One region of the Actinoplanes oblitus genome, then DNA from elsewhere that is predicted to be linked to it. Evidence: riboswitches for the same ligand, from Rfam matches in the RefSeq annotation. Region 1 holds a riboswitch; the other holds the start of a gene.
The links. Region 1 has a riboswitch for cyclic di-GMP ahead of Actob_RS03310 (hypothetical protein). Riboswitches for the same ligand answer to the same signal wherever they lie in the genome.
Positions count from the first base shown of each region.

Region 2: it holds a riboswitch for cyclic di-GMP, as region 1 does, so the genes downstream of both, Actob_RS35905 (Calx-beta domain-containing protein) here and Actob_RS03310 (hypothetical protein) in region 1, are expected to answer to the same signal.

Region 1 is NZ_CP126980.1:708,564-724,084, reverse strand. It holds gene Actob_RS03340 (GTP-binding protein) at 1-50, opposite strand, end outside; gene Actob_RS03335 (DUF742 domain-containing protein) at 31-393, opposite strand; gene Actob_RS03330 (roadblock/LC7 domain-containing protein) at 438-842, opposite strand; gene Actob_RS03325 (sensor histidine kinase) at 839-3,688, opposite strand; gene Actob_RS03320 (hypothetical protein) at 4,232-5,644, shown strand; gene Actob_RS03315 (ribonuclease domain-containing protein) at 5,760-6,188, shown strand; cyclic di-GMP riboswitch class I at 6,443-6,517, shown strand; gene Actob_RS03310 (hypothetical protein) at 6,537-6,971, shown strand; gene Actob_RS03305 (DUF5305 family protein) at 7,191-9,614, shown strand; gene thiC (phosphomethylpyrimidine synthase ThiC) at 9,611-11,131, opposite strand; gene thiD (bifunctional hydroxymethylpyrimidine kinase/phosphomethylpyrimidine kinase) at 11,204-11,965, opposite strand; partial or broken gene Actob_RS03290 (thiamine phosphate synthase) at 13,003-13,581, opposite strand; gene Actob_RS03285 (thiazole synthase) at 13,575-14,321, opposite strand; gene thiS (sulfur carrier protein ThiS) at 14,324-14,524, opposite strand; gene thiO (glycine oxidase ThiO) at 14,515-15,521, opposite strand, start outside.
Region 2 is NZ_CP126980.1:8,079,011-8,094,531, forward strand. It holds gene Actob_RS35880 (NBR1-Ig-like domain-containing protein) at 1-863, opposite strand, end outside; gene Actob_RS35885 (LTA synthase family protein) at 980-2,635, opposite strand; gene Actob_RS35890 (TetR/AcrR family transcriptional regulator) at 2,733-3,350, shown strand; gene Actob_RS35895 (ABC transporter ATP-binding protein) at 3,344-5,080, shown strand; gene Actob_RS35900 (ABC transporter ATP-binding protein) at 5,136-7,109, shown strand; gene Actob_RS35905 (Calx-beta domain-containing protein) at 7,167-10,136, opposite strand; cyclic di-GMP riboswitch class I at 10,557-10,635, opposite strand; gene Actob_RS35910 (response regulator) at 11,054-11,671, opposite strand; gene Actob_RS35915 (sensor histidine kinase) at 11,773-12,912, opposite strand; gene Actob_RS35920 (ABC transporter permease) at 12,909-13,727, opposite strand; gene Actob_RS35925 (ABC transporter ATP-binding protein) at 13,724-14,560, opposite strand; gene Actob_RS35930 (ABC transporter permease) at 14,647-15,408, opposite strand; gene Actob_RS35935 (ABC transporter ATP-binding protein) at 15,405-15,521, opposite strand, start outside.

The DNA of each region.
Region 1 (15,521 bases):
ACGATCTCCGATTGAGGCGCCCCCGCCCGCTCAGAGCTTGCGAAGTCCACTCAAAACCCTTCCCAGCAGGTCCATCCGCTCCGTGAAACCCTTCCGGGGAGCGGCGCTGTGCAACGCGAGCAGTCCCTCGGTGACCATGTCGGCGACGAGCACCCGGGCCACCCCGAGGGGCAACCGGGTGAGCGCCGCCAGCTCGGCCAGCGACAGGGCTTTCGGCTCGCACAGCACGGCGATGCGGTACTTGTCATGTCCGGCAAAACGCGCTTCCTGGACGGCCGCCGCGCTGGCGACCAGGACCGCCTCGATCGGAATGTCCCGGATCGGCTCGGTCCGGCCGCGGGTCACCGCGTACGGCCGCACCAGGTTCCCCCGGGGATCGTGCGGCTCTGTCATGTCGCGGTCACCTCATCTCCGCCGGGGTACGGCAACCCCGGCGCCTAGTGGCTGACGGCCTCGCGTGCCGCCGGCGACAACGCGGCGCCGACGCGCTCCACCAGCAGGGCCATCTCGTAGCCGACCTGACCGACGTCGCAGCTGCGCGCGGCCAGCACGGCCATCGACGAACCGTCGCTGATGGACATCAGGAAAAGATAGCCGCTGTCCATTTCGATGATGGTCTGTTGCACCTTCCCGGCGGTGAACATCCGGGACGCCCCCTCGGTCAGGCTGACCACACCGGAGGTGATGGCGGCCAGCTGGTCCGCCCGGTCCGGTGGCAGATCCCGCGAGCAGGCCAGCAACAACCCGTCGGCGGAGACCGCCACCACGTGCGCGATGCCCGCGATGCTGTCGGCGAAGTTGTTGAGCAGCCAGCCCATGTCCTGCATGGTGGGCCTGATCACTGTTCGCTCTCCTTAGGAACCTGGTCGACGGAGCCGTCGGTCCGCCCGCGCCGCACCCCGCTGGTGTACGCGGCGAGAAGCCCGCGCACGTCGTCGGGGCTGCGACGATGCTGTGCCCGCGGCAGGTCCCGCACCCCGCCCGGCACGAGCTGCGCCTGCGGGATCCGTTTCGGCAGACCGGAGCGGGTGGTGCCGGCGTCCTGGGGTGCGGCAGCGGCCATCGCGCGAGCCCAGCCCTCGTCGGCCGCGCTCCGCCAGCGTTCGTCGTCGTCGGCTGCCGGGCGGGGCCTGGGGACCGCCGATGCCGCCACCGGCTCGGGCGCCGCCGGCTCCGGGGCCACCGGCGGCGGGCCGGCGGGAGCCGCCGAGACGGGCGCCGGGGCGTAACCGGCGGTCGGCATGCCCTGCATCTCCGGTAGCTCCATCTCGGCGTCGAACCAGGTGTGCTGCATCTCCATCCGGATCGGCACCGGCTGGGCCGAGACCGGCGCCGGCTGCGCCGAGACGGGCGGGAACCGCGGCGTGGAGTCCGGCGCCGGCTGCGCCGAGACCGGCGCGAACAGCGGCGTGGAGTCCGGCGCCGGCTGCGCCGAGACCGGCGCGAACAGCGGCGTGGAGTCCGGCGCCGGCTGCGCCGAGACCGGCGCGAACAGCGGCGTGGAGTCCGGCTCCGCGGTGGGCGGCCTGGGCACCCGGGTGGGCAGCGGCGGGCGGTCCGGGGTCGGCCGGAGATCCAGCTCGGCGGGCGGTCCGGGATCGACCGGCGGCGCCCAGCGCGGCGAGACGGGCGCCGGCATCGGCGCGGACCGCACCGGCGCGCGGGTCTCCGGGGCACGGCCGCCGACCGGCTGCGGGGCCGGGCCGGGGCGGGTCCAGCTCGCCGCCCGCCCGGCGGTGCTGGACGGCGCACCGGGCAGCACCACGATGTCGGCCGGCAGGGTCACCTCGGCGACCGTCCCGCCCTCCCGGCTGGGCAGCAGCCGCACCCCGATGCCGTGCCGGGCCGCCAGCCGGGCGATCACCGCGAAGCCCATCAGCCGGAACGCGCTGGCGTCCACCTCGGCCGGCTCGCTCAGCCGCCGGTTGATCTGCTCCAGCTGCTCCGGGGTGATGCCCAGCCCGCGGTCCTCGATCTGCAGCACCGCGTGGTCGCCGGACCGCCGCCCGTGCGCCACCACCACGGTGGTCGGCGGGGAGAACCGGGTGGCGTTGTCGAGCAGCTCGGCGAGCAGCCGGACCACGTCGTTGACCGCCGCGGCGACCACCGAGACGTCGGCGTCCAGGGCGCCGAACTCGATCCGGTGGTAAAGCTCCACCTCGGACTGAGCGGCCCGGAGCGCGTCGATCAGCAGCGCGTCCTCGCGGCGCGGGGCGCCCACGTCGGCGCCGGCCAGTACCAGCAGGTTCTCGTCGTTGCGGCGCATCCGGGTGGCGAGGTGGTCCAGGTCGAAGAGCTTGGCCAGCCGCTTCGGGTCCTCCTCGGTACGCTCGATGTGGTCCAGCTCGCCGATCATCCGGTCGACCAGTGCCTGACTGCGCCGGGCCAGGCTGAGGAACATCGCGGAGACGCTGGTCCGCAGCGCGGCCTGTTCGGCGGCGACCCGGATGGCCTCCCGGTGCACCATGTTGAACGCCTCGGCGACCTGCCCGAACTCGTCCCGGTCGGCGAGCCGGATCGGGTCCCGGGACTGCGCGATGATCTGGTCGACGCCGCCCGCGTCCAGGCTGTCCACGTCCTTCAGCCGGTGCACCGCGTCGGGCAGGTCCCGGTTGGCGACGGCGAGTGCGCCCTCGCGCAACCGGCGGACCGACAGGTGCAGGGTCCGGGCCAGGTAGACGCCGAGCGCGATCGCGGCGAGCAGGACCAGCAGCACCACCACGAACTCGACGGTGGCCCGCTCGGCGGTGCTGTCGCTGTCGTCCCGGGAGACCCGGACGGCGTCCGCCTCCAGCCGGGTGCCGGTGGCCCGGAGCAGGTCGAGAACCTGCTGGTACGCCTCGGTCAGCTCGGTGTCCGAGACCGCCGCCGGCCCGGTCAGCCGGGTGATCAGGCCGTCCGCCCGGGCCACCGCGGCGTTCGCCAGGGTTCCCTCGACCAGGCCGGCCTGCTCGGCGGTGGCGATCTGCCGGAGGTCGTCGAGCGCCTCCTGCCGGGCCGCCTGCGCGCCGATCAGCTGCTGCTGCCAGGTCCCGCTGAGCAGACCGGTCATCCGGACCGTGTACGCGGCCGCCTCCTGGTCGGCGGCGGCCGACTCGATCCGGCTGAACGCGGCCAGCGCGCGCAGCCCGTCGGCGACCACGCCCGGCTCGGCGACCTGGCTGAGCGAATCGTCGTAATCGGACAGTCCCTCGAGGATGCTGCTGTACCGCTGGACCGCGGCGGCCATCGTCAGCTTCTGCCGGGCGGACACGTCGTCACGGGTGCCGGCGAGCGTGTCGAGCCGTTCCTGGATCAGCCCGAGCCGGTCGCGCACCCGGGCCGGCACCTGTCCGGCCTGGTCGCGGTGGGCCCGGAAGGTCTGGACCCGCGCGTCGACAGCGGCGGCCGTCTGCCGGTACGCGTCCGGCGACACGTCCGGCGCGGCCAGGTACGCGGCGGCCGCCATCCGCTCCCGGTGCAGCAGGCGGGCCAGCTCGGAGACGTCGTTGCCGAGCACGGTGAGGTCGGCGACCCGGCCGGCGTCGGTGGCCCGGCCGCGCACGTCCATCAGGCGCACCGAGGCCAGCACCAGCACCGCCGTGATCGGGATGATCAGCAGGAAGGCCAGCTTGGTGCGGATGCCGGCGTCCCGCAGACGGGAGAAAGGACCACGTCGCACAGCCAGGGCCGAGGATCCCGTGCTCACGACATCTCCTTCGCGGACGCCGGCGCGATGCCGTTCGAGGTCTGCGGGCCGGCCCCGTCCGGCGCGCGCAGCAAGGTTCGTGCCGAACTCGGCACGGCGGCGATTTCATCAGAACCCCGACCGGTTTGGGAAGCCTGGATCCTCCCGGAAACCACCCGGCTGTCCGAGTGGCGACCGGACCGGCGACCCGGCTCATACCACCGCAGACGCTTTGACGTGCACGAATGTCTCATGTGCGACTTCCGGCGCGGCCACGGCCACCGAACACCATCATGATTCCAACCACTATGTGAGAGCCCCGTCCCGCTCATTGACCGCATCGCGGCTTCTGAGCAGGGGTCTCACGTTCGCAAGGATCAGCACGACGCGACGGACTCGTTGTCCGTGCCGGACAGTGTCCACTCTGGAGGGTATCTCTCGCAACTCACCGTCGAGTCGTCCCGAAATGACGCAGAGTGACTGATAGCAACCAGACTTTAGGCTGCCTTAAGAAGCCGAGTCCCCACTGGCGGACCGGCCACCGCATTCCGTAACGTGCCCGGCATGGCATTTCGGAGCTGGGTGAAGTTGCTGGCCACCACCGCCACGGCAGCCGTGGTGATCGGAGCCGGCCAACTCGGCATCGCCTACGGACTCGGCATCGTGCGCCTGGACCGCGTTCTCGATGTCACTGCGCGTAACAGCTGGACCGCACAGCTCGCCTGGGTCGCCTGGATCACCACGACCGCCGCCGTGCTCGGCGCGATCGTCGGCACCGGCATGCGCCCGCGCTGGCGCCCCCGCCCGGTCGGCCCCGGCGGCGCCCTGGCCATGGGCATCGCGGCCGGACTCGGCTCGCTGGCCGTGCTGCCACTGACCATGCAGCCGGCCCGGGCCGCGCAGGTCGCCGGGGTGCAGCCGGTCTTCGTGATCGGCGCGGCCGTCGGGCTCGGCGCGGCGGCCGGCATCTTCGCCGCCTGGGCCGCTGCCGCCAAGCCGGCGGCCCGGTGGAGCGCGGCGACGCTGAGCGTGCTGATGTGGGTGGTCGCGCTGGTCTCGATCGTCCCGTCGCTGCTGCCCGGCCGCACCCCGATCGCCATCCGGCTGGGCGTGCTGAACGGCAGCCTGATCCCGCCCGCCGTGGCCGGGCACACCGCCTTCCTGACCATGCCGACCCTGGCCCTGCTCGCCGGCCTGGTGGTCGGCTGGGTGGCGCGCGGGCGCAGGCTGCCCACCCTCGCCGTAGGACTGGCCGGGCTGGCCGGTCCGGCGCTGCTGACCATGGCGTACCTGATCGCCGGCCCGGAAGCGGGCACCACCGGGTTCCGGTCCGACCCGTACTGGGCGGCGATGACCGCGTGCGGCGCCGGCGTGCTCGGTTCGGTGCTGGCCGCTGTCGTCCGCGGCGTGCCGGCCACCTCGTCCTCGCCGGCCACCGAGCCCGGCGAACCGGCCGCCGCACCGCTGCCGAAGCGGGACGTGCCGGTGGAGTCGGCGATCGCGCAGGCCGCCGCGGCCGCCGCGCAGCGTCCCGCGGAGCAGCTGCGGCCGTCCGACACCGGCGTGCTGCCGGCGGTGCCCGGCACCCCGAACAACCCGTTCTCGGCCGGCACCGGCAGCCCGTTCCGGTCCGGCGCGCCGTTCGCCGCCGAGCCGGTCCCGGCCCAGGCCCGCCCCCAGGCGCCCGCGCCGGTCCAGGCCCCGCCGCAGGCGCCGGCGCCCGGCAACCCGCCGCGCTTCTCCGGACAGCAGCCCACCCCGGCCGCCGGCGGGCGAGGCGGCTGGCGGTCCCGGCGCACCACGGCACCGGCCCCGACCCCGCCGCCGCCCGCCGAGCGGTTCGACGGGTTCAACGCCGGCCCGGTCACCGCCTCGCAGGGGCCCGTGGTGGAACCCACCTCGATCAGCGGACCGGGCCGTCGACCGGGATCAGAAACGGACTATGTCGATTGGGTGAGCGGGCTCGGGGGCCAGTAAAACATTCGTTAACTCCGATGAAATGATGCGGCCGGGAGGTACCGCGGGACGGCTCGGACCGAAACGATGACCGGTGTCCGGGCCCCATCCCCTCCGCACGCATCGGAGTTCGAACGTGAACCGTCCCCTGCCCCGCGTCCGCAAGCTGCTAGTCAGCCTGGCCCTGGTCTTCGGCCTGGCCGGCACCGCGCTCGTCGCCCCGGCCGTGGTCGCCCCCACGCACACCTCGGCCGCCCAGGCCGCCGTCTACTCGTCGTGCACGATCAGCCGCTGCTCGGCCGCGCGCACCGCGTACACCGGCTGGCAGTCGCTCGGCTGGCCGACCAGCAAGGGCTGGTACTCCTGGCCGTACGGCAACTACAACTACACCGGCGGCACGTTCCAGAACCGCGAGGGCTACCTGCCGTCGGCCACCTACAACGAATATGACGTGTACTCGCGCGCCCAGGGTGCGTCGCGCGACGCGTACCGGATCGTGGTGAACCGCAGCACCCGGGTCGCCTATTTCACCCCGGATCACTACGTGACCTTCTACAAGCTCTGAACCCGTTTTCCGTACGCCCTGAGCACTCCCGCGGCAGCCGTCCCGAGACGGCTGCCGCGCTGTCCGCCGCACCTGTTCGCCGTCGACGTCCGGTTCCCGGCCGCCTTTCGCAACCGTCGCCTCACCGATAGCACCGGAACTGCCATCAAGGCGACCGAACCGAAAAGGTCAGTCCGGCAAGACTCACGGCTAAGCCTCACCCGGTCCCCACCCCGACCGAATCAACCTGTCGCCAGGGGATGACGAAGTCCGCTCGGCGAGAAGGGCAAACCCGGTGCGAGCCGGGGACGCAAAGCCACAGGACCCACGAGGTCGGCTGGGCTACCACCGGACGAACAGGGGAACGATATGCGCACAATGCTTCAGCTCATCGGTGGCGTCGCGGCCGCGGGTGTGGTCGCGGCCGGAACGACCGCCTTCACCGCCGGCGGTGGTGTCGGCCTGGGCGGCTCGAACGGCGCGACCGCCACCAAGTTCATCGGCGGCACGGCGACCCAGACCGTCACCGGCGCCACCATCAACGCCATCGCCTACACCTGGTCCGACACCGCCAACACCAAGCTCAGCGCCCTCGACCTCACCTTCGCCGACCTGACCGTGCGCAAGGTGCCCACCCTGACCCTGACCGGTTTGACGCCGTCGTCCGGCGGTGCCACCTTCACCTGCACCGCCATCACCGGCACCGGCACCAACACCGACCAGGCGCCGTTCACCTCGAACTGCACGCCCAGCGCGGGAACCTTCGACGGTCAGCTCACCGCCCTGAACGTGACCGTCCCCTGATTCGAGTTTCGCGCGGCGCTAGCGCATCTAGCCTTGAGTGTGGTCCTCACGGCCCGGCCGGCGAGGAGTCCGACATCGGCTTACCGCGCTAGGGACTGAGTCGTCATATCCGCTTCGCTGCGTCGTTTCACCGTGGCCGCCATCCTCGCGATGGCGGCCATCGGCGCATGGGCGATCGGAACTCATCGCATTTCCTATGTCGTGACGCACGGCGTCAGCATGCAACCCCTGTACCACGCCGGTGACCTGGTCTTCCTCACAAAGGTCGATTCCTACGAGGTCGGCCAGATCGCCGCATACCATAGTGCCAGCGCCGACGTCGAGGTGCTGCACCGCATCATCGGTGGCGATGCCGAATCCGGATTCGTCTTCCAAGGCGACAACAACGATTTCATCGACCCGGCCCGGCCGGCCGCCGGGGAACTGATCGGACGAGCAGTCCTTCATGTCCCCCGCGGAGGCACCTGGCTCCGCCCCCTGCTCAGCCCCACCAGCCTGGGGATGGTCGGTTTCCTCGTCATCGGAGGCGGGGCGGGCGCTGCCGAGAACCGCAGGGACGTCCCGCGCGGTCGTCGTAAGAGGAAAGTGAAGGGCATGTCTCGCCAAGGCGGCTCCTGGGCAGCGGCAGCGGCCGTGGTCAAGGCGGTCAGCCGGCTCCACCCGATCCTTCGAGCGGCCGCCGCGCTCACCGCCCTCTGCGGAGCGGCCGGACTCCTGCTCGGCGTGGCCGGCTGGATGCGGCCCGCGACCCAGAGTGCCCCGATCAGCAACCAGAGCGGCGAGTCGATGCGGTTCTCGTACTCGGCCGAGGTGGAACGTTCGGCCGCCTACGACGGCACGGTCGCCTACTCGCCGGACCCGATCTACCGCAAGCTCGCCGACTTCGTCGACCTCCAGCTGCAGTACCGCGGGAAGCCCGGCCGGCTGAACGTCGACGCTCGCCTGTCCGCGCAGAGCGGATGGCACTCGACGATCCAGCTCTCCCAGCCTCGCCGATTCACCGCCGACCGCTATACCGGCACGGTTCTGCTCGACCTCGACGGGATGGCCGATCGCGCGCGGGAAGCCGCCCGGGCGATCGGCGCCGACCTCGGCCCGATCACCGTCCTGGTCATCGCGCACGTGCTGCACGACGACGGCAGCACCTTCGCGCCGCAACTCGCCCTCGGGCTGGGGCCGCTGCAACTCTCCATGGTCAACGGCCCCGACAGCCTGGTGGTCAGTCACTCCGGGAAGGCCGCCGGCGGTGCCACCTATCCGCGGCAGCTCAGCGTGCTCGGCCATGACCTCATGACGGCCGCCGCGGCACGAAATCACGCGATCCGGCTGCTGCTGATCGCCCTCGCCGGGATCATCGGCATCGGGCTGGCGGCGTCGCGGAGCGTGCCGCTGGCCACCCGGGCGCAGATCCAGCGACGGTACGGGCACCTGCTGGTGCCGATCGAGCCGATGGCGAAGCAGAGCGAGCCGGTGGTGACGGTGGCCACCTTCCCGGCGCTGGTGAAGCTGGCGGAGAAGTACGGTCAGATGATCCTGACCTGGACCCGGCCGGACGGTGCCGACGACTTCGTGGTTCGCGACGACGGGGTCATCTACCGGTTCCGCATCGTGCCGGCGCGGCCGGCCGGCGCGAAGCCGCCGCTGTCCGGGATGCCGCACCCCGCTCGCCACGCACGGAAGTCGGCGGCGCTCGGCATCGCCTCGGTCATCAACACTCCCGCCCCGCCGCCCGTCCAGACACCGGAGGCGCCGGCCCGCGAGACCCCGTTCCTGGAGACGGAACCGCCGCAACCTCCACCCGGAGAGCCGACGAGCCCGCCACCGGCAGCCCAAGAGCCGCCCACCCCGGAGCCCGCCACCCCGGAGCCGCCTTCCCGGGAGACCGCAGCCCAAGAGACGCCGTCTCAAGAGATTGCGGGCCAAGAGCCAGCCGCCCAGGCGACCCCGCCCGAGGAGGCCAAGCTCTTGGAAGCACCGCCCGAGGAGGCGAAGCCCTCGGAAACGCCGTCCGAGGAGGCCAAGCCCGCAGAGGCGCCGCCACCAGAGGCGCGGGACCCGGCCGAGCTCGAGCAGTCCCCCGCCGCCGAAGAATCCCCAGTCGCGGAAGCCCCGCCCCGCACCACCCAGCGAAAGCCCAAGCCCGCGCGCCAGACCACCACTCCGCGAGCAGCCAAGACCGCGCGGAAGACGGCCGGGCCGCCGGCGACGGAACCCGGGGTGGTGGCTCCAGCCGTACCCCAAGAGGCTCTGACCGGGCCGGCGGACGACCCGGCGGCGGGCAGCGGTGCCGCACCGGAGAAAGCCGCTCCCCGGAAGCGTGCGGCTCCCCGCAAACCGCGCGCCCGCAAGGCCGCCGCCCCGAAGACCGAGATCCCGAAGACCGAGATCCCGAAGACCGAGGCCCCGAAGACCGAGGCCGAGCCGTCGGCCGCCGCAGCCGACGGCGAGAGCGCGGCGGCGGAACGCAAGGCCGCCGAAGAGCTGGCCGACCGCAACAAGGTCCTGGAGGAGTCCATCGCTCGCAAGGCCGAGCAGGACCAGGCCGCCGCCGACCGGGCCCGCAAGGAGCGGCTGGCACGCAGCGCCCCGCGTGACCCGGTCTTCGACTTCTTGCCGCGCGACAAGCAGCCCCGGGACGACTAGGCCGAGGTGACCGGCAGGTAGACCCGGCCGCCGGCGTCCACGAACTCCGAGGACTTGGCCTTCATCCCGGCTGCCCGCAGCTCGTGGCTGATCTTCATGGAGCAGAACTTCGGGCCGCACATCGAGCAGAAGTGCGCGGTCTTCGCCGGTGCGGCCGGCAGGGTCTCGTCGTGGTACGCCCGGGCCGTCTCCGGGTCGAGGGCCAGCTCGAACTGGTCCTCCCAGCGGAACTCGAACCGGGCGTGCGACAGCGCGTCGTCCCACGCCTGCGCGCCGGGATGGCCCTTCGCCAGGTCCGCCGAGTGCGCCGCGATCTTGTAGGCGATCATCCCGGCCTTGACGTCCTCCTTGTTGGGCAGGCCGAGGTGCTCCTTCGGGGTGACGTAGCAGAGCATCGCGGTGCCGAACATTCCGATCATCGCCGCGCCGATCGCCGACGTGATGTGGTCGTAGGCCGGGGCGATGTCGGTGGCCAGCGGGCCGAGCGTGTAGAACGGCGCACCCGAGCACAGCTCCTGCTGCAGGTCCACGTTCTCCTTGATCTTGTGCATCGGCACGTGGCCGGGGCCCTCGACCATCACCTGGACGTCGTACTCCCAGGCGATGTGCGTCAGCTCGCCCAGCGTGCGCAGCTCGGCGAACTGCGCCTCGTCGTTGGCGTCGGCGATCGAGCCGGGGCGCAGGCCGTCGCCGAGGGAGAACGTGATGTCGTACTCCCGGAAGATCTCGCACAGCTCCCGGAAGTGCTCGTACAGGAAGTTCTGCCGGTGCTCGGCGAGACACCAGGCCGCCATGATCGATCCGCCGCGGGAGACGATCCCGGTGACCCGCTCGGCGGCGAGCGGCACGTATTCGAGCAGCACCCCGGCGTGGATGGTCATGTAGTCCACGCCCTGCTCGGCCTGCTCGATCACGGTCTCCCGGAACAGTTCCCAGGTCAGCTTGAGCGGATCGCCGTTGACCTTCTCCAGGGCCTGGTAGATCGGCACGGTCCCGATCGGCACCGGCGAGTTCCGGACGATCGCCTCCCGGGTCTCGTGGATCCGCGGCCCGGTGGACAGGTCCATCACGGTGTCCGCACCCCAGCGGGTGGCCCAGGTCAGTTTCTCCACCTCCTCGGCGACCGACGAGGTCACCGCCGAGGTGCCGATGTTCGCGTTGACCTTCACCAGGAACTTCGACCCGATGATCATCGGTTCGGACTCCGGGTGGTTGCGGTTGGCCGGCAGCACCGCGCGCCCCGCCGCGATCTCGTCCCGCACCACTTCCGGGTCGACCCCTTCGCGGACCGCGACGAACTCCATCTCCGGCGTGATGTCGCCGGCCCGCGCGGCGGCGAGCTGGGTCCGCCCGTCCCACCACGGCTGCCGCAGCTTCGGCAGACCTTGCTCGGGGTCACTGCCCGGACCGGACGTGTCGTAGAGCCGGACCGGCGGGTTGTCGCCGGTCAGCACCACCTCGCTGAACGGCACCCGGATCTCCGGACGGGAGCCCTCCACGTAGACCTTGCGCCTCATGTTTCCTCCCAGATAGGTACAAAACCGGCGGCGGATGGCAGCACGCCACCCCGCCGGAGCATCGACGTGGGACTAAGCCCAGAAGTGATCAAGCGGTCCGGGCCCGGCGCCCAGCCGCCAGGAGGCGCCACCGCGCAGCGCCCCGGTCACGTACCTCTTCGCCGCCGCGACCGCCTCCGGGACCGGATCACCGGCCGCCAGCCGTACCGCGATCGCCGAGGAGAAGGTGCACCCCGACCCGTGGTTGTTCGCCGTCGGCACCGGCTCGCCGGGCAGCTCGGTGACCACACCGTCGGCCCAGAGCACGTCGACGGCCAGTTCGCTGCCGGTCACCACCACGGCCCGCGGCCCGAGTCCGGCCAGCACGGCCGCCGCGGCGGCCATCTCCGAGGTGGTCTCCACCCGATGTCCGCTCAGGGCGCCGGCCTCCGCCCGGTTCGGCGTCACCACTTCGGCGTACGGCAGGAGCACCGAAACCGTGGAAGCCTCCCCGAGCCGGCTGCCGGACGTGGCGACCAGTACCGGGTCGACGACGAGGTGGGGCAGCCGGGCGGCGCGATCGGCGATCACCTTGGCGACTGCCGGGTCGGCGATCATCCCGACCTTGACGGCGGCCACCGGGAAGTCGCTGAGCACGGCGTCCAGCTGCGCCGCGACGATGTCGGCCGGGACCGGGTGGATGGCTGTCACCCCTCGCGTGTTCTGCGCGGTGATCGCGGTGAGCACCGAGGTGCCGTAGGCGCCGAGCGCGGCGAAGGTTTTGAGATCGGCCTGGACGCCGGCGCCGCCGCCGGAGTCGGAGCCGGCGATGGTGAGCACTACGGGCGGCGTCATGCGGGGGCCTCGTGGTGCCGTTGTCCACAGTGCGGGGTTGTCCACAGGGGGCCGGCGGGATCTTGGGGGTGGGGGTCAGGATGGTGCTTGGGGTCGCCCCCCAGGGAGGGCGGGGGCTGCGTCCGGGTTGCGGCTTGTCGGTCCGGGCTGGCACTGACAGTCGTATCAGCGCCCTCGACACCACCATGAGCACCAGCCAATCTGACCGAGCTGGCACTCACAGTCGTATCAACACCCCCGACACCACCATCAGCACCAGCCCACCTCACCGAGCTGGCACTCACAGTCGCATCAACACCCCCGACACCACCACGAGCACCAGCCGAACGTGCGAGGCGGGCGCTAATGGCTGTTCCGGGAGCTGCTTGACCAGCGCACACGGAAGGCGCCACCTCACGGCTAGCGCTGACGGTGGTATCCCGGCCCACGACACCACCATGAGCACCAGCCGACGTCACCCGGCTGGCACTGAGAGTCGCATCCGGCCCCTCGACACCACCACGACCACCAGCCGACGTCACCCGGCTGGCACTGAGAGTCGCATCCGGCCCCTCGACACCACCACGACCACCAGCCGACGAAACCCGGCTGGCACTGAGAGTCGCATCCGGCCCCACGACACCACCACGACCACCAGCCAACGAAACCCGGCTGGCACTGAGCGTCGCATCCGGCCCCACGACACCACCACGACCACCAGCCAACGAAACCCGGCTGGCACTGAGAGTCGCATCCGGCCCCACGACACCACCACGACCACCAGCCAACGAAACCCGGCTGGCACTGAGCGTCGCATCCGGCCCCACGACACCACCACGACCACCAGCCAACGAAACCCGGCTGGCACTGAGAGTCGCATCCGGCCCCACGACACCACCACGACCACCAGCCAACGAAACCCGGCTGGCACTGAGAGTCGCATCCGGCCCCACGACACCACCACGACCACCAGCCAACGAAACCCGGCTGGCACTGAGCGTCGCATCCGGCCCCACGACACCACCACGACCACCAGCCGACCCCGCTTGGCTGCGACCCGCGGCTGCGTGACACGCCGCCGCGAAGGCACCGGCCAGCGTCCGGGCGACCCGCTCCGGGTTCGCCGCCCGCATGATCGCCCCCAGCACCGCGATCCCCGCCGCACCGGCGGCCGCGCACTCGGCGGCCCGGGCCGCCGAGTCCACCCCGCCGAGCGCGAGCCACGGCACGGCGCCGGCCAGCGCCGCCGCGTGCTCGGCCCCGAGCGCGGGACCGTATCCCGGCTTGGTCGCCGTCGGGTAGATCGGCGAGAGCGTCACATAGTCCACCTCGGACAGCGGCTCGATGCCGTGCCAGGAGCGGCCGACCAGGGGCACGCCGGCCGGGACCGGGTCGGCCGCGGCCAGGTGCACCGCCGCGCCGCCGAGCGGGTCGGGGCCGGCCACGATCAGTCGCCCGGCGGGCACCACAGCGCGCAGTTGGGCCGCCAGCTCGGCGCGCTGCTCGGGCGGCAGATCACGTTCGCGGAGCACTACCCAGGCGGCACCACCGCGTACCGCCGCGGCGATCGTCTCCACCAGCGGCCCGGCGGTGGACCGCCGGTCGGTGAGCACGACGAGCCCGCCCGGCGTCACCACACCGGGATCCCGTCGTCCGGTGTGGACGCCACCGCGTGGAAGCGGCGTGGGATCCGTCCGGCCTGCCGGGCCAGCCGCCCGGCCGCCACCGCGTGCCGCATCGCCACCGCCATCGTGGTGGGGTCGTCGGCCCGGGTGATCGCGCTGGCCACCAGCACCGCGTCGCAGCCCAGTTCCATGGCGAGCGCGGCGTCCGAGGCGGTGCCGATCCCGGCGTCGAGGACCACCGGCACGTCGACGCTCTGCCGGATCAGTTCGATGTGGTGCGGGTTGGAGATGCCCAGCCCGGAACCGATGGGCGAGCCGGCCGGCATCACCGCGGCGCAGCCCGCGTCGGCCAGCCGGCGGGCCAGGATCGGGTCGTCGGTGGTGTACGGCAGGACCGTGAAGCCGTCGACGACCAGCGCCTCCGCCGCCTTCAGCAGCTCGACGCCGTCCGGCAGCAGGGTCCGCTCGTCGCCGATCACCTCCAGCTTGATCAGGTCGGTCTCGAACGCCTCCCGGGCCATCTTGGCCGTCTTGATCGCGTCGCCGGCGGTGTAGCAGCCGGCCGTGTTCGGCAGGATCCGCACCTTGAGCCGCTCCAGCATCGGCAGCAGCCCGGGACCGGCCGCCTCGACCCGGCGGAGCGCCACAGTGACCAGGTCGGTCTCCGACGCGACGATCGCCTCCTCCAGCGCGGCGAGGCTGTTCGCGCCGCCGGTGCCGAGGATGAGTCCGTTCTCCGGCAACAGGTCCATGGTCAGCCGCCCTGCGCCGCGGTGAGCACCTCGACCGCGTCGCCGTCGGCGAGGTCGACCTGTGCCCAGGTGGATCGTGGGACTACCGAGCCGTTGACGGCGACCGCGACACCGCGGTGCGCGTCGGTGATCTCCGCTACCAGTACGGCGACCGAGCAGGACTCGGGCCGGGTCTGGTGCCGGCCGTTGACGGTCAGGCGCATCCGAACCTCCCGGGGGTGAAGTCGTCGATGATCGGATCGGTCTTGCCGGTGAGCACCAGGTCGGCGATCAGCCTCGCGGTGATCGGTGCGAGCAGGATGCCGTTGCGGTGGTGCCCGGCGGCGACGACCACGTTGTCGCGGAGAGTGCCGAGGACCGGCGCGTTGTCCGGGGTGCCGGGGCGGTGCCCGACGGTGACCTCGGCGAGCTCGTGCTCGGCCAGGCCGGGTACCAGGTCCAGGGCGGCGCGCAACAGATCGTGGACGCCGCCGGCGGTGGGCGTGCTGTCGGTGCGTTCCTCCTGGGTGGCGCCGACCACGACCTCACCGTCGGCGCGCGGGACCAGGTAGACGTGCCGGCCGTCGGCGGCCCCGTCGATCACGTGCCGGAGCAGTCCCGGCTCGCCTCGCAGGCGCAGCACCTGGCCTTTCACCGGCCGGATCGGCAGCCCGGTGAGCCCTGCCGTGCCGCAGCCGGCCGCGACCACCACGACGTCGGCTTCCACTTCGGACACGTCGGAGACAAACCGATTTACGGTACGCCCGCCGAGCATCCCGCGCAGCGCCCGCACCACCCGGCGCGGATCCACCTGCCGCTCGGTCGGCGCGAAGACACCGGCCCGCACTCGGGGCGAGAGCGAGGGGGCGAGCTCCCGGAGCTGCGAGCCGGTGAGCGGCGACAACCCCTGGTGCTTCCACTCGCGCGCCATCTCGGTCACGTCATCAGCGGTCAGCGCCACCCCGAGCGTCCCGGCGTCGTCGTAGCCGACGTCACCGAGCGACGCGGCGAACGCCGGCCACAGCTCGTTCGACGCCGCCAGCAGCCGTTCCAGCTGGGGGAACTCGAAGACCGACTCGCCGGCCGGTGCCAGCATCCCGGCCGCGACGTGCCAGGCGCCCTCGGTGCCCTCCGGCGCCGGGTCGTAGACGGTGACGTCCGCACCGCGCCGCAGCAGCTCGGCCGCGATGCTCAGCCCGATGATCCCGCCGCCGACGACCG
Region 2 (15,521 bases), 2.4 Mb from region 1:
CTCGGCGCGGTGACCGGGACGCTGATCATCACCTTCTCGCCGGGCGGCGTGTCACCGATCGTCACCCGGTCCGGCACCCGGCAGCCGTTGTCGTCACCGGGGTCGGTCCGCTCCAGGTAGCGGTTGTGCCAGTCGACGGTTCCCACGTTCGCCAGTGCCCACACCTTGACGAAGTGGGCGTTCACCTTCACCCGGGTGCCGTCCGGGATGGTGACGTCGGCCACGAACCTGCTCGAGTCGCCGGGGATCAGCGAGTCCGAGAACGCCGAAGCGGACGGCGACGGCGACGGCGCCGCGGCGGGGCTCTCCGGGGACGTCCGGCCGCGGACGGTGGCGCCCAGGACGGCGATCACCGCCACCACCGCCGCCACGGCGGCCACCCACGGCGACCGGCGCCGACCCGCCTTCACCACCTCGGCCGCCACATCCCGGGCGACGGTGGCCTCCACGATCGCGGGAACCCGCGACGCCTCGTCCCGCGAAGGAGCCACCGAAGGAGCCACCGAAGGGGCCGGCGAGGGAGCCGGCGGAGCGTCGGCCGGCGGCGGGACCGGCAGGGCCTCGGCGGGCGGAGGATCGGCCGGGCGCACCTCCTGGCGCTGGGCGTCCTCCCATCGGCGGCGCCAGCGCGCCTCGTCCGCGCCGCAGGCCCTGACGAACTCGCGGGTGGTCTCCCAGGAGGGGAACCTGGTCCCGGCGGCGGCCTCGTGCAGCGTCGTGTGCGAGATCCGGCCGGACCGCCCGGCCATCTTCCGGAACGACGGGTTGCCCGCGGCGACTCGCAGGTCGCGCAACTGTTCGGCGAACTCCGCCGCGTCCTGTCCGTCCTGAATGGACTGGCCGGTCACGCGCTGGTCTTCCATCAATCCCCCAGTCGGACACCGCTGTCAGAGCGCGTACGAGGGTACCGAACGCGCGCCTTACATCGATGCGACGGGAGCCGATGCCGCGGTGCGGGGGCGTACCGGAAATGAACTTTTTAATGCGGATCGCCCTCGGGACCGAAGGCGGTCAGGAAACGGTCGCGGAAGGTGTTCATCGGCCAGACCGGCGCGTCGGCGGCGGGCTTCAGGCCGCTGGTCCAGCCCCACGTGGCGATCCGGTCGAAGACCTTGGGGTCCTTGGCGACGATGGTGATCGGCACGTCGTGACTGGCGTTCTGGCCGACCACCACCGAGGCCGGCTGGTGGTCGCCGAGAAAGACCATGACCAGGTTGTCGTCGGCGTACTCGGCGACCCAGCCGATCAGGCTGTCCACCGAGTAGGCGATCGACTGGGCGTACGCGGCGCGGATCCGGGCGTCGTCCTTCCACACCTCCTTGGGCGTGGCGGCGGCGCGCACCATCGGGCCGTAGACGGAACCGTCACCGAGCCGGTCCCAGTCGAGCATGCCGGGCAGCGGCGCCCACGGGGTGTGGCTGGAGGTGAGGGTGATCTCGGCGAGCAGCGGGCCCCGGTTCGGCTTGCCGTACTCGAACTTCTGGAACTGCGCGAGCGCGTACTGATCGGGCATCGGCGACCAGCTGAGCTGCGGTCCGTGATAGTTCAGCGCGGCCTTGTCGTAGACCTGGTCGTAACCGTAGAACCGGCCCTCCGGCCAGGCGTAGATGACGCCCGGCTCGATGCCGACGGTCCGGTGCCCGGCGTTCCCGAACGCCCTGGTCAGGGTCAGCCGGTCGGTCGCCATCAGGCTGCGGTACCGGGACTCGGTGTTCACCCACATCCCGGACAGGAACGTCGAGTGCGCGAGCCAGCTGCCGCCGCCGGCGGTCGACGAGGTGAGGAAGCCGCTGCGGGCGGCGAACCCGGCGGCGGCCAGCTTCTTGTCGCCGTCGCCGAGCGCGGTCAGCACCGAGCCGTCGAAGGCCGGGTTCTCCACCGCGTCCCGGCCGTAGCTCTCGATGAACGAGACCACCACGTCCTTGCCGCGCAGCGCGGTGAGCAACTGGCTGCCGGGCCGGTCCCGGTACCGGTCGTCGCCCGCCTCGGCCACGAAGCGGCGCTTGTCGGCGATGTCCTTGGGCAGCGCGAGCGCGGTGTCCCGGGCCAGGTCGGCGGCCGCGTGCGAGGCGACCGGGATGCCGCCGATCAGCTGGTAGCCCATCGCGAACAGGGCGGTCCAGGCCACCGCCGCCGCGCCCAGGCCGGACCAGGCGATCCGGCGGTGACCGGCCGCGACCGCTGTCAGGCGCAGCATCGCCCAGGTCATCCCGGCGATCAGCAGCACCGCGAGCAGCACCGCGCCGACCGCCAGACCGATCGCCGGCGCCCTGCCCATCGAGTCGATCAGGAAGTGGAAGCCGTCGTCGAAGAGCGTCCAGTCCAGCACCGGGTCGAACCGGCGGGCCAGCACCGCGAAGAACCCGATGTCCACCAGTTTGACCACGGTCAGCGCGCCGAGCAGCACGCCGAGCCCGGCGGCCACCCAGCGGCGGGCCCGGACCGGGACCAGCAGCAGCACGGCACCGGCGACCAGCGCCTCGATCGGGACCCGGAGCAGCGCGGTGTACCAGTGGTTGCCCGGCGGGAGCCGGGTGATCTGGTCCGGCAGGATCAGCGCGAGAAATACCAGGATGACGGCGAAACCCGTGGTCACGTGGCGGATGACCCGGCGGTACGACTTCGGTTCGCTCACATCTCCTTGATACGCCACCATGCCGTTCCAGGTTCGACGGCACTCCGCCGGCAATATTCAGTGGATGAGTGAGCGCTCGCTCATTAGGGTGGGCGGCGTGGAATCCCGACGCAGACGACAGCCGGCCCTGGCGCCGGACGAGAGGCGGGCCGCGCTCATCGCGGCGACCATCCCGCTGCTGCACGAGCACGGCACCGAGGTGAGCACCCGGCAGATCGCGCACGCCGCCGGGGTCGCCGAGGGCACCATCTTCGGCGTCTTTCAGAACAAGAACGAGCTGGTGGTCTGCTCGGTCGTCAAGGCGCTCGACCCGGAACCGGTCCTGGCCGCACTGGCCGCCATCGACCGCTCGGCCGGCCTGCGGGATCGGCTGCGTGCGGCGGCCGAGATCGTGCACGCCCGGTTCGAGTCCAACGCGGGCCTGATGCACGCGGCCCGCCGTCTCTTCATCGCCGGCGAGTGCGGCCCGGATGCCCAGCATCAGATGACCTCGACCCGCGGGAAGCTGCTGGCCGCGGTCACCGCGGTGCTGGAGCCGGACGCGGACCGGCTGCGGATCACCCCGGCCGAGGCCGCCCGGCTGCTGCTGCTCTACTGCGGCGCCAACACGTTCGGACCGTTCGGCGAGGGGGAGGCGTTCCACGGCGCCGAACTGGCATCCCTGCTGCTCGACGGCATCCTTCTACCCAACTCGGGGGAGCAAGCGAAGTGCTGATCAAACTGCTTCGCGTGCACCTGCGGCCGTACTGGAACACGATCGGCCTGATCGTGCTCTTCCAGTTCCTGCAGACGCTCGCAACGCTCTATCTGCCCACTCTGAACGCCGACATCATCGACAAGGGCGTGATCACCGGGGACACCGGTTACGTGATGCGGGTCGGCGGCGGGATGCTCGGCATCACCGTGCTGCAGATCGCCGCGCAGATCGTGGCGGTGTACTTCGGCGCGCGTACCGCGATGGCCGTCGGCCGTGACGTGCGTGACTCGATCTTCACCCGGGTGCAGCGGTTCTCCGCACGCGAGGTGGGCCAGTTCGGCGCGCCGTCGCTGATCACCCGGACCACCAACGACGTGCAGCAGATCCAGATGCTGGTGTTGCTCACCTTCACGCTGATGGTCTCCGCACCGATCATGTGCGTCGGCGGGATCGTGCTGGCGCTGCGCCAGGACGTGCCGCTCTCCTCGCTGCTGCTGGTGATCATCCCGATCCTGATCGCCGTGGTCGCCCTGATCATCAGCCGGATGCGGCCGCTCTTCCGCGGCCTGCAGGTCAAGCTCGACCGGGTGAACCAGGTGATGCGCGAGCAGATCACCGGCATCCGGGTGATCCGCGCGTTCGTCCGCGACGACCGCGAGCGGGCCCGTTACGAGGTGGCCAACGACGACCTGACCCAGGTCTCGCTGAAGGCCGGCAAGATCATGGCGCTGATGTTCCCGACCGTCCTGCTGATCGTGAACCTGTCCAGCGTGGCGGTGCTCTGGTTCGGCGGCCACCGGATCGACGACCAGGCGATGCAGGTCGGCGCGCTCACCGCGTTCCTCAGCTACCTCATGCAGATCCTGATGTCGATCATGATGGCCACCTTCATGTTCATCATGATCCCGCGCGCCGAGGTGTGTGCCGAGCGGATCCAGGAGGTGGTCACCACCGACTCCTCGGTGACGCCGCCCACGGCGCCGGTCACCGAGGTGACCCGGCACGGCGAGTTGGAACTGCGCGATGTCAGCTTCCGCTATCCGGGGGCCGAGGCCGCCGTGCTCTCCGACGTACGCCTGATCGCCCGCCCCCGGGAGGTCACCGCGATCATCGGGTCCACCGGCAGCGGCAAGACCACGCTGCTCAACCTGGTCCCCCGGCTCTTCGACGTGACCGAGGGCTCGGTGCTGGTGGACGGGGTGGACGTGCGCGAGCTCGACCCGGCCCTGCTGTCGCGGATCGTCGGGATCGTGCCGCAGCGGCCGTACCTGTTCACCGGCACGGTCGCCTCCAACCTGCGCTACGGCAACCCGGACGCCACCGACGAGGAGCTCTGGACGGCGCTGGAGATCGCCCAGGGCCGGGAGTTCGTCGAGCGGATGGAGGGACAGCTGGACGCGCCCATCGCGCAGGGCGGCACCAACGTCTCCGGCGGGCAGCGGCAGCGGCTGGCGATCGCCCGCGCGCTGGTGCACCGGCCGGAGATCTATCTCTTCGACGACTCGTTCTCGGCGCTCGACTACGCCACCGACGCGGCGTTGCGAGCGGCGCTGACCGAGCACATCGCCGACGCGACGGTGGTGATCGTGGCGCAACGGGTCAGCACCATCCGGGACGCCGACCGGATCGTCGTGCTGGACGACGGCAGGGTCGTCGGGACCGGGACGCACGAGGAATTGATGGACGGCAACCCGACGTACCGGGAAATTGTTCTTTCTCAGCTCACCGAGCAGGAGGCCAACGCGTGATCGACCGCAGCGCGGCGCGGCAGGGGCCGGCGAAGCTCACGATCGGGGGCCCGGCATGACCGCACCCGACCGCCGCCCGATGGGGCCGGCCGGCGGCCCGCCGGCCGCCCGGATGATGATGGCCGGCGGACCGCCGGAGAAACTGGAGGACTTCAAGGGCTCCACCAAGCGGCTGCTCGGCATGCTGAAGCCGCAGCGCGCGCTGGTCGGGCTGGTGCTCGCGTTCGGCGTGGTCTCGGTCTTCCTGTCGGTGCTCGGGCCGCGACTGCTCGGCAAGGCCACCGACGTGATCTTCGAGGGCGTGGTCGGCAAGATGCTCGGCCAGTCGCTGCCGCCCGGCGCCACCAAGGAGCAGGCCGTCGAGGGGCTGCGCCAGCAGGGTCAGGGCAAGGTCGCCGACATGCTCGCGGCGATGCACGACGTGATCCCGGGCCAGGGCATCGACTTCGACCGGCTGATGCGGGTGCTCGCCTGGGTGGCCGTGGTCTACCTGTTCGCCTGGGTGTTCGGCGTGTGCCAGGGCCGGCTCACCGCGCGGGTGGTGCAGACCGCCGTCTACGACCTGCGCAACCAGGTCGAGGCGAAACTGGCCCGGCTGCCGCTGTCGTACTTCGACAAGCAGCCGCGCGGTGAGGTGCTGAGCCGGGCCACCAACGACACCGACAACATCGCGCAGACCCTGCAGCAGACGTTCGCGCAGCTGACCACGGCGCTGCTGACGGTGGTCGGGGTGCTCGGGATGATGTTCTGGATCTCGCCGTTGCTGGCGCTCATCGCGCTGGTCACCATCCCGGTGTCGTTCTTCCTGACCAAGGCGATCGGCAAGCGGGCACAGCCGCAGTTCGTCGCCCAGTGGAAGACCACCGGCCAGCTCAACGGGCACATCGAGGAGATGTTCACCGGGCACACGCTGGTCAAGGTCTTCGGCCGGCAGCACGAGGCGGAGCAGGCCTTCCGGGAGCACAACGACAAGCTGTACGCGTCCAGCTTCCGCGCCCAGTTCATCTCCGGCCTGATCCAGCCGGCCATGATGTTCATCAGCAACGTGAACTACGTGCTGGTGGCGGTGGTCGGCGGCCTGCGGGTGGCGTCCGGGTCGCTGTCGCTCGGTGACGTGCAGGCGTTCATCCAGTACAGCCGGCAGTTCAGCCAGCCGCTCACCCAGGTGGCCAGCATGGCGAACCTGGTGCAGTCCGGGGTGGCCTCGGCGGAGCGGGTGTTCGCCCTGCTCGACGCGACCGAGCAGTCCCCCGAGCCGGCCGCCGTGGCGATGCCCGCGGTGCGCGGCCGGATCTCCTTCGAGAACGTGTCGTTCCGCTACACCCCGGACAAGCCGCTGATCGAGAACCTGTCGCTGTCGGTGGAGCCGGGCCAGACCGTGGCGATCGTCGGGCCGACCGGGGCGGGCAAGACCACCCTGGTCAACCTGCTGATGCGGTTCTACGACGTGACCGGTGGGCGGATCACCCTGGACGGGGTGGACATCGCCACGATGCCCCGGGAGCAGCTGCGCGAGCAGATCGGGATGGTGCTGCAGGACACCTGGCTGTTCGGCGGGACGATCGCGGAGAACCTGGCGTACGGGGCGGACTCCTTCGACGAGGCGGCGGTCGTCCGGGCTGCCGAGGCGGCCCACGTCGACGGCTTCGTCCGGATGCTTCCGGAGGGCTACGAGACGACCATCGACGAGGAGGGGTCGAACGTCAGTGCCGGGCAGAAGCAGCTGATCACGATCGCCCGGGCGTTCCTGGCCGAGCCCAGCATCCTCATCCTGGACGAGGCGACCAGCTCGGTCGACACCCGTACCGAGGTGCTGATCCAGCGGGCGATGAGCACGCTGCGTACCGGCCGGACCAGCTTCGTCATCGCCCACCGGCTGTCGACGATCCGCGACGCCGACGTGATCCTGGTGATGGAGAACGGCTCGATCGTCGAGCAGGGCACGCACGACCAGCTGATCGAGGCGGACGGGGCGTACGCCCGTCTCTACTCCGCCCAGTTCGCCCAGGCCGTCGCCGAGGTGGACTGACTGAACGCAACGGGGGCGGCCGTCAGGCCGCCCCCGTCGTTTCGGGTCAGGTGGTGCTTACTTGATGGTGATGGTCTTGGTGGCCGAGTAGCCGGACGCGATGCCCGTGCTGCTGTTGCCGGAGACCAGGGCACGCACCGAGACCTTCGTCTTCGACTTGATCGAGACGCTCTTGCGGAAGCCGGTCGAGGTCGTCTTGCCGGAGGCGATGGTGGTCCACTTCTTGCCGACGAGGCGCTGGACGGTGACCGTCTGGCCGGCGGCCTTCGGGTTGCCGTACACGGTCACGCTCAGCTTGCCCTTGGTGGTGCCGAGGGTCAGCGCCGGGCTCTGGGTCAGCTTGACCGTCCGGACCGCCGAGTTGATGTCCTCGGACCGGGCGACGAACGCGTAACCCTGGTCCAGCGACTTGGTGGTGAACTTGAAGCTGCCGCTGCCGTCGGACTTGACCTGCTGCCAGAGGGCCATCTTCGCCGGGTCTGTCGCCGGCAGGGCCGAAGCCCAGATCTCGACCGCCGTGTTCGGCGCGGCCTTACCGGTCAGCGTGATCGCACCCGCGCCCTTGGCCGGCCCGGAGGCGGACAGCGTCGGCGTGACCGGGTTCGACTTGTCGTCGTTCTTGATCGTGACCGTCGAGTCGCCGCTGATGACCGAGGCGCCCAGCGGACCCGGCGAACCGACCCGGACCGAGAAGGCCTCGTCGCCCTCCATCATGTGGTCGTCGATCAGCGGGATCTTGATGCTGGTCTTCATGGTGCCCGGCGGGACCGTCAGCGTGCCCTTGGTCAGCTTGTAGTCCTGGCCGGCCTTGGCCGAGCCATCCGCGGTGTAGTACGGGATGGTGACATCCTGCGTGGTCGAGGTCGCCTCACCGGTGAAGGTCAGGTCGACCGGGACCTCGGCCGTACCAGCCGACTCGTTCACCGACACGTCGGCGATCGACACCGCCGGCGGAAGGTCGAGCGGGTCGTCGATCACCTTCACGTTGACCGAGGACGTGGCGAACCCGGTGAGGTTCGTCGAGATCTCGTTCGCGGTGATGGTGATGTTCTCGGTCGGCTCGTCGATGGTGTCGTCCAGCACCGAGACCACCGGCAGCGACGTGTAGCCACCGGGCATCGCGGCGAACTTGCCGGCCGCCGTGATCAGACCCGATTCACCGGCACGGACCTCGATGTCGGTCGCCGCCAGAGTGGCCGGAACGGTGAAGTCGGTACCCGTGGTGGCCGGGTTGGTAGCGCCACCGCCCACGGTGAAGCCGATGTGGTACGTGTACTGGGACACCCCGACGACGGTGCCGGCCACCCCGACCGTTCCGCCCTCGGTGACGCTGCTCTGCGAGAAGGTGAACTTCGGCTGTGCGTCGTCGTTGCCGATGGTCACCTTGGCCGTGTCCACCGTGTTGTCCGGGTCGGTCGTGGCGTACGTCGACCCGGGCGAGGTGAACGCGATGGTGAACGTCTCGTCCCGCTCGTAGATCTCGTCGCCGTTGATCGGCACCTCGAGGTAACCGACAGTGCTGCCGGCGTTGACCGTCGCACTGCCCGTAGCGGGCGGGTCGTAGTCATTGGTGCCGGTGGTCGACGTGGCGTCGACGGCGGTCCCCGGCGTGATGACGGCGGTGAACGTCGCGTCCGCCGGAGCCGGTGCGTTCAGTTTCACCGGGACACGGGCGACCGTGGTGCCGGAGTTGCCCTCCTGAACCTTGACGTCCTCGGTGGTCCAGGTCGGCGCGGCGTCAGGGTCGTCGTTGATGGTGAAGGTGATGTCACCGAGCGTTGCCGGGTCGGCGACCCCGCTGGTGCTGGTGACCGACAGCTTGAAGGTCTCGTTCGCCTCAGCCACGCGGTCGCCGTTGATGCTGACCGGAATCGCGATCGGGTCGGTGCTGCTGGCCGGCAGCGTGATCGAGCCGGCCTTGCCGATGTAGTCGGTGCCGTTCGTCGCGGTGTCGTCCGTGAAGGTGTAGTTCAGCGTCGCCGGATACGTGGACGAGGCCAGGAATTTGACGTAGATCTTCTTGTCGACCCAGCCGCTGTTTCCCTCGGTCCAGCTCCGCGTCGAGTTGTTGAACGTGTCCGCGGTGCTGTACTGGATGGTCTTGCCGGCCTCCGCGTCCGTGATGGTGCCGTTCGCCGTGGTCTTGGTCCCGAGTGTGACGTTCGCACTGGCTCCGCTGATCGTGGCCTTGACGTTCTCCGGCCCTTCCCAGGTCGTCGTCGGGTTCGCATAGGTCGACACCGGAATGTTGATCAGCTTGGAATACTGGGGGATGGTTTTCGTGCCGTTGACGGTCTGGTAGTCGGCTGAGGTGTCTCCCGCACCCGTCGCGGCCGGAATGCTGCCCGCCGGCGTGTCGGAGGTGGCGAAGGTGAAGGTGGTGTCCTTCTCCGACGCCCCGGAGAGCGAGACCGGGAAGAGCAAGCGGGCGCCCTCGGTTGCCGACGCGGAGTCGGCGATGCTCAGCGTCGGCGTCGCGTCGTTGTCGGTGATGCCGATCTCGACCGAGTCCTGACCGGAGACCATCGCGCCGCCGAGGACCGCCCGGGTGCCACCGGTGTCGGCCGCCACCTTGAAGTACTGGGTGGCCGTCTCGTCAGCGGCGTCGTCGTTGATCGAGACGGTGGTCGAACCGGTCGTCTGGTTGGCCGGAATGGTGATCACCGCGTCCGTGGCGAGCGCCGTGTAGTCCCGGAAGTCACCGCCCGACGACCTGGCCATGTAGTTGGTGTAGTCGCCACCCGCGCCGTGCGAGGAGGTACCCACGTCGGCCGTCTTCAACGGCACGATGACGTCGTGCGGCTGAGGATTCGTCGAGGTGGCCGTGATGGTCACCGTACCGGCGTTCTCGGACACGGTGGTGGCGCCGGACAGCGCGACGTCATTGGTGCTGGTGGCCCAGATCGTGCCTTCCACCGTCTTGGTGCTGGCGTCACCGGTGCTGCCGTTGAGCGCGGTGCCACCCGTGTTCGAGGCGGTGAGCGTGAAGGTCTCATCAGTGGTGTCAGCGTCAGCGCCGGTCGTCAACGTGATCGTCTGCGTACTCGGATTGGCGACGCTCGAGGCCGGGAAGGTGAGGCCGCCAGTCAACGGAGTGTTGACGTAGTCGACGCTTCCGTCAGAGTTCAGGCTGGCACCGCCTGCGGCACGCGAACCTGGAGTACCGGAGCTTCCGGTAAGCGTGAAGGTCGCCGACACGGCACCGGTGTACTTGAACGTGAAGCTGATCTTGCCACCCTCCCACGTGCCAGCATCACTGACAGTAAGGTTGTCGGCGGCTGCGGCATAGGCGGGCGCTCCCACGAACACGACAGGGATGAGGCCAGCCGCAGTGGCGGCCACGGTGGCGAGGACTGTCCGGATCCGCGGTCGTCCCCAGAACGTGAAAGGCACTCGCTCATGCGGCGCCGTTTGGATGGGTCGATGACGCATTCTCTTCCTGTCTCCTTCGGCGGCTGGGCAACCTCCAGCGGGGAGGCCCCTGGCTTTGCGTCCTCGTCACGGGACGAGGTTGCCTTTCGGGTACCGCACCTTGGGCGGTCGGGGTACCGGCCATACCGGCCCTCAGCAGCGCAGACACGGGACCAAGATCCACGTGAGGCGGAGCCATCCGTAATCTAACCGGCATATCGGCCTCTTTTTGGCGGAACGCCTTTTTCCGGCGGAGAAACCTTCACAACACGGAGAGGCGTGCTTGACCGTCCCGGACTCCGGATCCGAGGCGCCGAAATTGCCTCGATCAAGGGGTTATCCGGCATTCACCGCGTTCCCGCGTTCATCGATCAGCCGTAGCGCCCCGTTGTCCGATGCGGCACGCGACGGAAACCTTCCGGACGCCACGGCCTGATGCCCTGAGGGCGATCACCGCGCGTGAGGAAGTGCGCACACGGCTGGTCCGCACGGTGGTCTCGAAGGCCTTCGAGACCACCGTGCGGACCAGCCGGTCACAGCAGACCGTGGCGCATCGCGGTGGTCACGGCGGCGGTGCGGTCGGCGACGTCGAGCTTGTTGAAGACCCGGAGCAGGTGGGTCTTGACGGTGGCTTCCGAGATGAAGAGGCGCTTGCCGATGTCGGCGTTGGTGAGGCCGGCGGAGACCAGCTTCAGGACCTCGGTCTCGCGGGCGGAGAGCGCCGGCGGGGCGGGACTGCGGACCTGGCGGACCAGCATCGACGCGACGCTCGGGGCGAGTACCGTCTCACCGCGCGCGGCAGCCCGGACGGCGTCGGCCAGCTCGGCCGGGGACGCGTCCTTGAGCAGGTATCCGCTGGCGCCGGCCTCGATGGCCCGCAGGATGTCCCGGTCGGACTCGTAGGTGGTCAGGACCATCACCCTGATGTCCCGGTCGGCGGCGAGGATCCGGCCGGTCGCCTCGACGCCGTCGGCACCGGGCATCCGCAGGTCCATCAACACGATGTCGGGGCGCTCGCGCAGCGCCAGCTCGGCGCCCTCGGCGCCGTCGGAGGCCTCGCCGATCACGGTGAGGTCCGGCTCGGCGTCCAGCATGCCGCGCAACCCCATCCGCACCACCGGATGATCGTCGACCAGCAGGATCCGGATCACGCGGAGACCTCCGGAAGACGGGCAGGACGCATCATGCGGAGACCTCCGGAAGACGGGCGGGACGGATCACGCGGACACCTCCGGAAGACGGGCGGGACGGATCACGCGGGGACCTCCAGTTCGACGGTGGTACCGGTGTCGGGGTCGCTGCGGACGGTAAGGGTGCCGCCCACCTGCTCGGCGCGGGCGCGCATCCCGGGCAGCCCGAAACCGCCGCTCGCCGCGGGGTCGAAGCCGACGCCGTCGTCGCGCACCACCACCCGCACCGACGCCGGCGCATACGCGAGCAGCACTGCCACCTCGTTCGCCTTGGCGTGCCGGCGCACGTTCGTCAACGACTCCTGAGCCGCCCGCAGCAGCACCACCTCGACCGCCGTCGGCAGGTCACGCGGCTCCCCGGTGGTCCGGAAATGGGCGGTGACGCCGGTCTCCTCGGTGAATCGGGCGGCCTGGCGGCGTACCGAATCAAGCAGACCGCTCGCCAGAGCGGACGGTGACAGGGCGGCGACGATGGCCCGGCTCTCGGCCAGGTTCTCCCGCGCGGTGCGCACCGCGAGTTCGAGGCGCTCGTCGCGCAGCTCCGGATCGGCCGCCTGGATCAGCGTGATGATGCTGGTGAACCCCTGGGCCAGGGTGTCGTGGATCTCGCCGGCCAGCCGGGTGCGCTCGGCGGTGACCCCGGCCTCGTGGGAGAGTCGCTCCACCTCGGCGCGGCTCGCTTCCAGCTCGGCGATCAGGTTGGCCCGCTCGGTGCTCTGCTGGATCACCCGGACGATCCACAGGCCAAGCCAGATGCCGGAGGCCGCCGAGACGCCGGCGATCGCCAGGTCGGTCCGCACATCGCCGGTGCCGAGAAGCACATCGGCGATCACCGGCACCGCGTTGACCAGGATCACCGCGCCGATCGCGACCTTCAGCGGGGCCATCTGGAAGATCAACGGGATGACGGCGAAGAGCATCCAGGTGGCCGACGGCATCGCGACGATGGCCACCGCGAACAGGGTGATCTGGACGAACAGCGTGACGATCGACGGACCCTCGTCGGCCCGCAGCCGGATCATCCGGCGCCCCACCGCGATGTGCACCAGGGCCATCGCGGTCAGGGCGGCGACGGCGGTGACCCGGCGGGCCGGCGGCGCACTCGCCACGGTGACCACGATCGAGACGACGACCGCGATCACCGCGAAGTAGATATCCCACCACAGTGTGTAATCACTGTGGACGGCCTCCCGCTGGGTCATCGGTCTTTGTCGCTCCACCGGAAGGTCACCAGGCACAGCACCAATCCGATCACACACCAGGCGCCGAGCACCATCGCGATCCGGCCCAGCTCCCAGGACCCGGTCACCTCGAACCGCTTCATGCTGTCCGGCAGGAAGACGTACCGGAAGCCCTGCGCCATCCACTTGATCGGGAAGAACGAGGCAACGGTGATCAGCCAGGACGGCAGCACGGTGATCGGGGTGATGAAGACACCGGAGATGAACTGGAGGAACACCACCGGGACGTTGAGGATCGCGCCGGCGCTGCGGGCGTGCCTGACGATCGCGCTGACCGCGATGCCGAGCAGCGTGCAGGCGGTCACCGACAGCACGAAGAGCCAGGCGAAGGTGGCCCAGTGGGCGGCGTCCGGCAGCGGCATGTCGAAGACCAGCCGCCCGACCAGGATCAGCAGCGCCGCCTCGGACACCGCCAGGACCAGGACCAGCAGGAGCTTGCCGACCAGGTACGACACGATCGGCAGCGGGGTGCCACGGAGGCGCTTGAGCGTACCGTCCTCCCGGTCCATCGCCAGGCCCGCGCCCATCGTGACGAACCCGGTGGTGAGGATGCCGTACGCGATCATGCTGGCCGCGTAGACCTGGCTGGCGCTCACCCCGGTGTCCTCGTAGGAGTCGCCGAAGATGGTGCCGAACAGCAGCAGGAGCATCGCCGGGAAGAGGAAGGTGAAGATCACCGAGGTGCGGTCGCGGAGGAACTGCAGGAGCTCCACGTGGCCGCGGGCCAGGCTCATCGAGGCGGTGCCCGCACTCCGGACGGGGCTGGTGGCGGTCATCGGTTGGCTCCGATCAGGGTCAGGTAGGTGTCCTCGAGGGTGGGCCGGGTGATCGTCAGGGTGCGCAGGTCGATGCCGTCGGCGACCAGCTTGCGGATCAGGTCGCTGGGATCGGTGTGCTGTTCGGTACGGGTACGCCCGCCCTCCTGCCAGGACACCTTGGCACCCGCCGCCGCCCGTCCGCCGAGCGTGGCCGGGGTGCCCTCGGCGACGATCCGGCCGTCGGCGAGCACCGCCAGCCGGTCGGCGAGCGCCTCCGCCTCGTCCAGGTAGTGCGTGGTGAGCAGGATCGTGGTGCCGTCGCCGGCCAGGGTGCGGATCAGCTCCCAGAACTGCCGGCGCGCCTCCGGGTCGAAACCGGTGGTCGGCTCGTCCAGGAAGAGCAGCTCGGGCCGCCCGACGATGCCCAGCGCCACGTCCACGCGACGCCGCTGGCCACCGGAGAGCGTACGGATCTTGCTGCTCTTCTTGGCCGTCAGGCCGACCAGCTCGATCACCTCGTCGGCCGGGCGCGGCTCGGGGTAGAAGCCAGCCACGTGCCGGACCATCTCGGTGACGGTCAGGTCGGCGGCGTCGTTGGCGTCCTGCAGCACGATGCCGATCCGGGTCCGCCAGGCCCGCCCGGCACTGCCCGGGTCCTCGCCGAGCACCCGGACGTCGCCGGAGGTACGGCGCCGGTGGCCCTCCAGGATCTCGACGCTCGTGGTCTTGCCGGCGCCGTTCGGGCCGAGCAGCGCGAAGATCTCACCGCGGGCGACGACGAGGTCGATGCCCGCGACGGCTTCCTTGTCCCTGTAGGTCTTCCGTAGACCGGTTACCTCGATGGCTTCCATGCCGACGATCGTCGCCGCCCGGGCTGCCCCGGCGCGACGACCGCGCGGCTGTCACCGGTTGTCCACCGGTCGATGGACAGCCTTTTCTACTCCCACCGGAAATTCCGGGCGGCGGCGGTCAGCCAGACCACCGCCCAAAGGCCCAGCGCCAGCCAGATCGAGAGCGGGATGCTGCCACCGTTCAGCAGGGTGTCCCGCAGCGCCTCGGCGTGCGCGGCGAGCGGCAGCAGGAACCAGCCGGCCGTGCCCAGGTCCGGTGCGGCGAACATGATCCCGCCGGCCGAGAGCATCAGCACGTAGATCAGGGTGGCCGCGCCGGTCGTCGTCTCCGGCTTGAGCACGCTGGCCAGCAGCAGCGCGAGCCCGCTGTAGCCGGCCGCGGCCAGCACCGTCACCCCGGCGGCCGGCAGGATCTCGCCCAGCTCCGGCCGCCAGCCGACCAGCACACCGACCAGTCCCAGGAAGAGCACCTGGAGCACGATCTGCACCAGGACCGCCGCGGTCTTGGCGAGCAGCAGGCCGGGGCGGGTGAGCGGGGAGGCGCCGAGCCTTTTCAGCACGCCGTAACCGCGCTCGTAACCGGTGGTGATCGCCTGGCCGGTGAACGCGGTGGACATCACGGTCAGCGCGAGCACCCCGGGCACCACGAAACCCAGCCGGTCGTCGGTGGGCAGGTTGGTGGCATGCGTCAGACCCGCGCCGAGCAGGACCAGCAACGGTACGCCCATGGCCAGCACCACCGCCTCGCCGCGGCGGGCGGTGAGCAGCAGCTCCATCCGGATCTGCTTGCCGAGGATGGTACGCATCGGGGCCCGGCCGGGCGCCGGCGTGAAGGTTCCGGCGCTCATTTGGCGACTCCAACGGTGTTCTGCGAGGTCAGGGAGAGGTAGACGTCCTCGAGGGTGCGGCGGCGGCTGCTCACCGCCGTCACCTGCGCCTCCGCGGCGGCGAACCAGCCGAG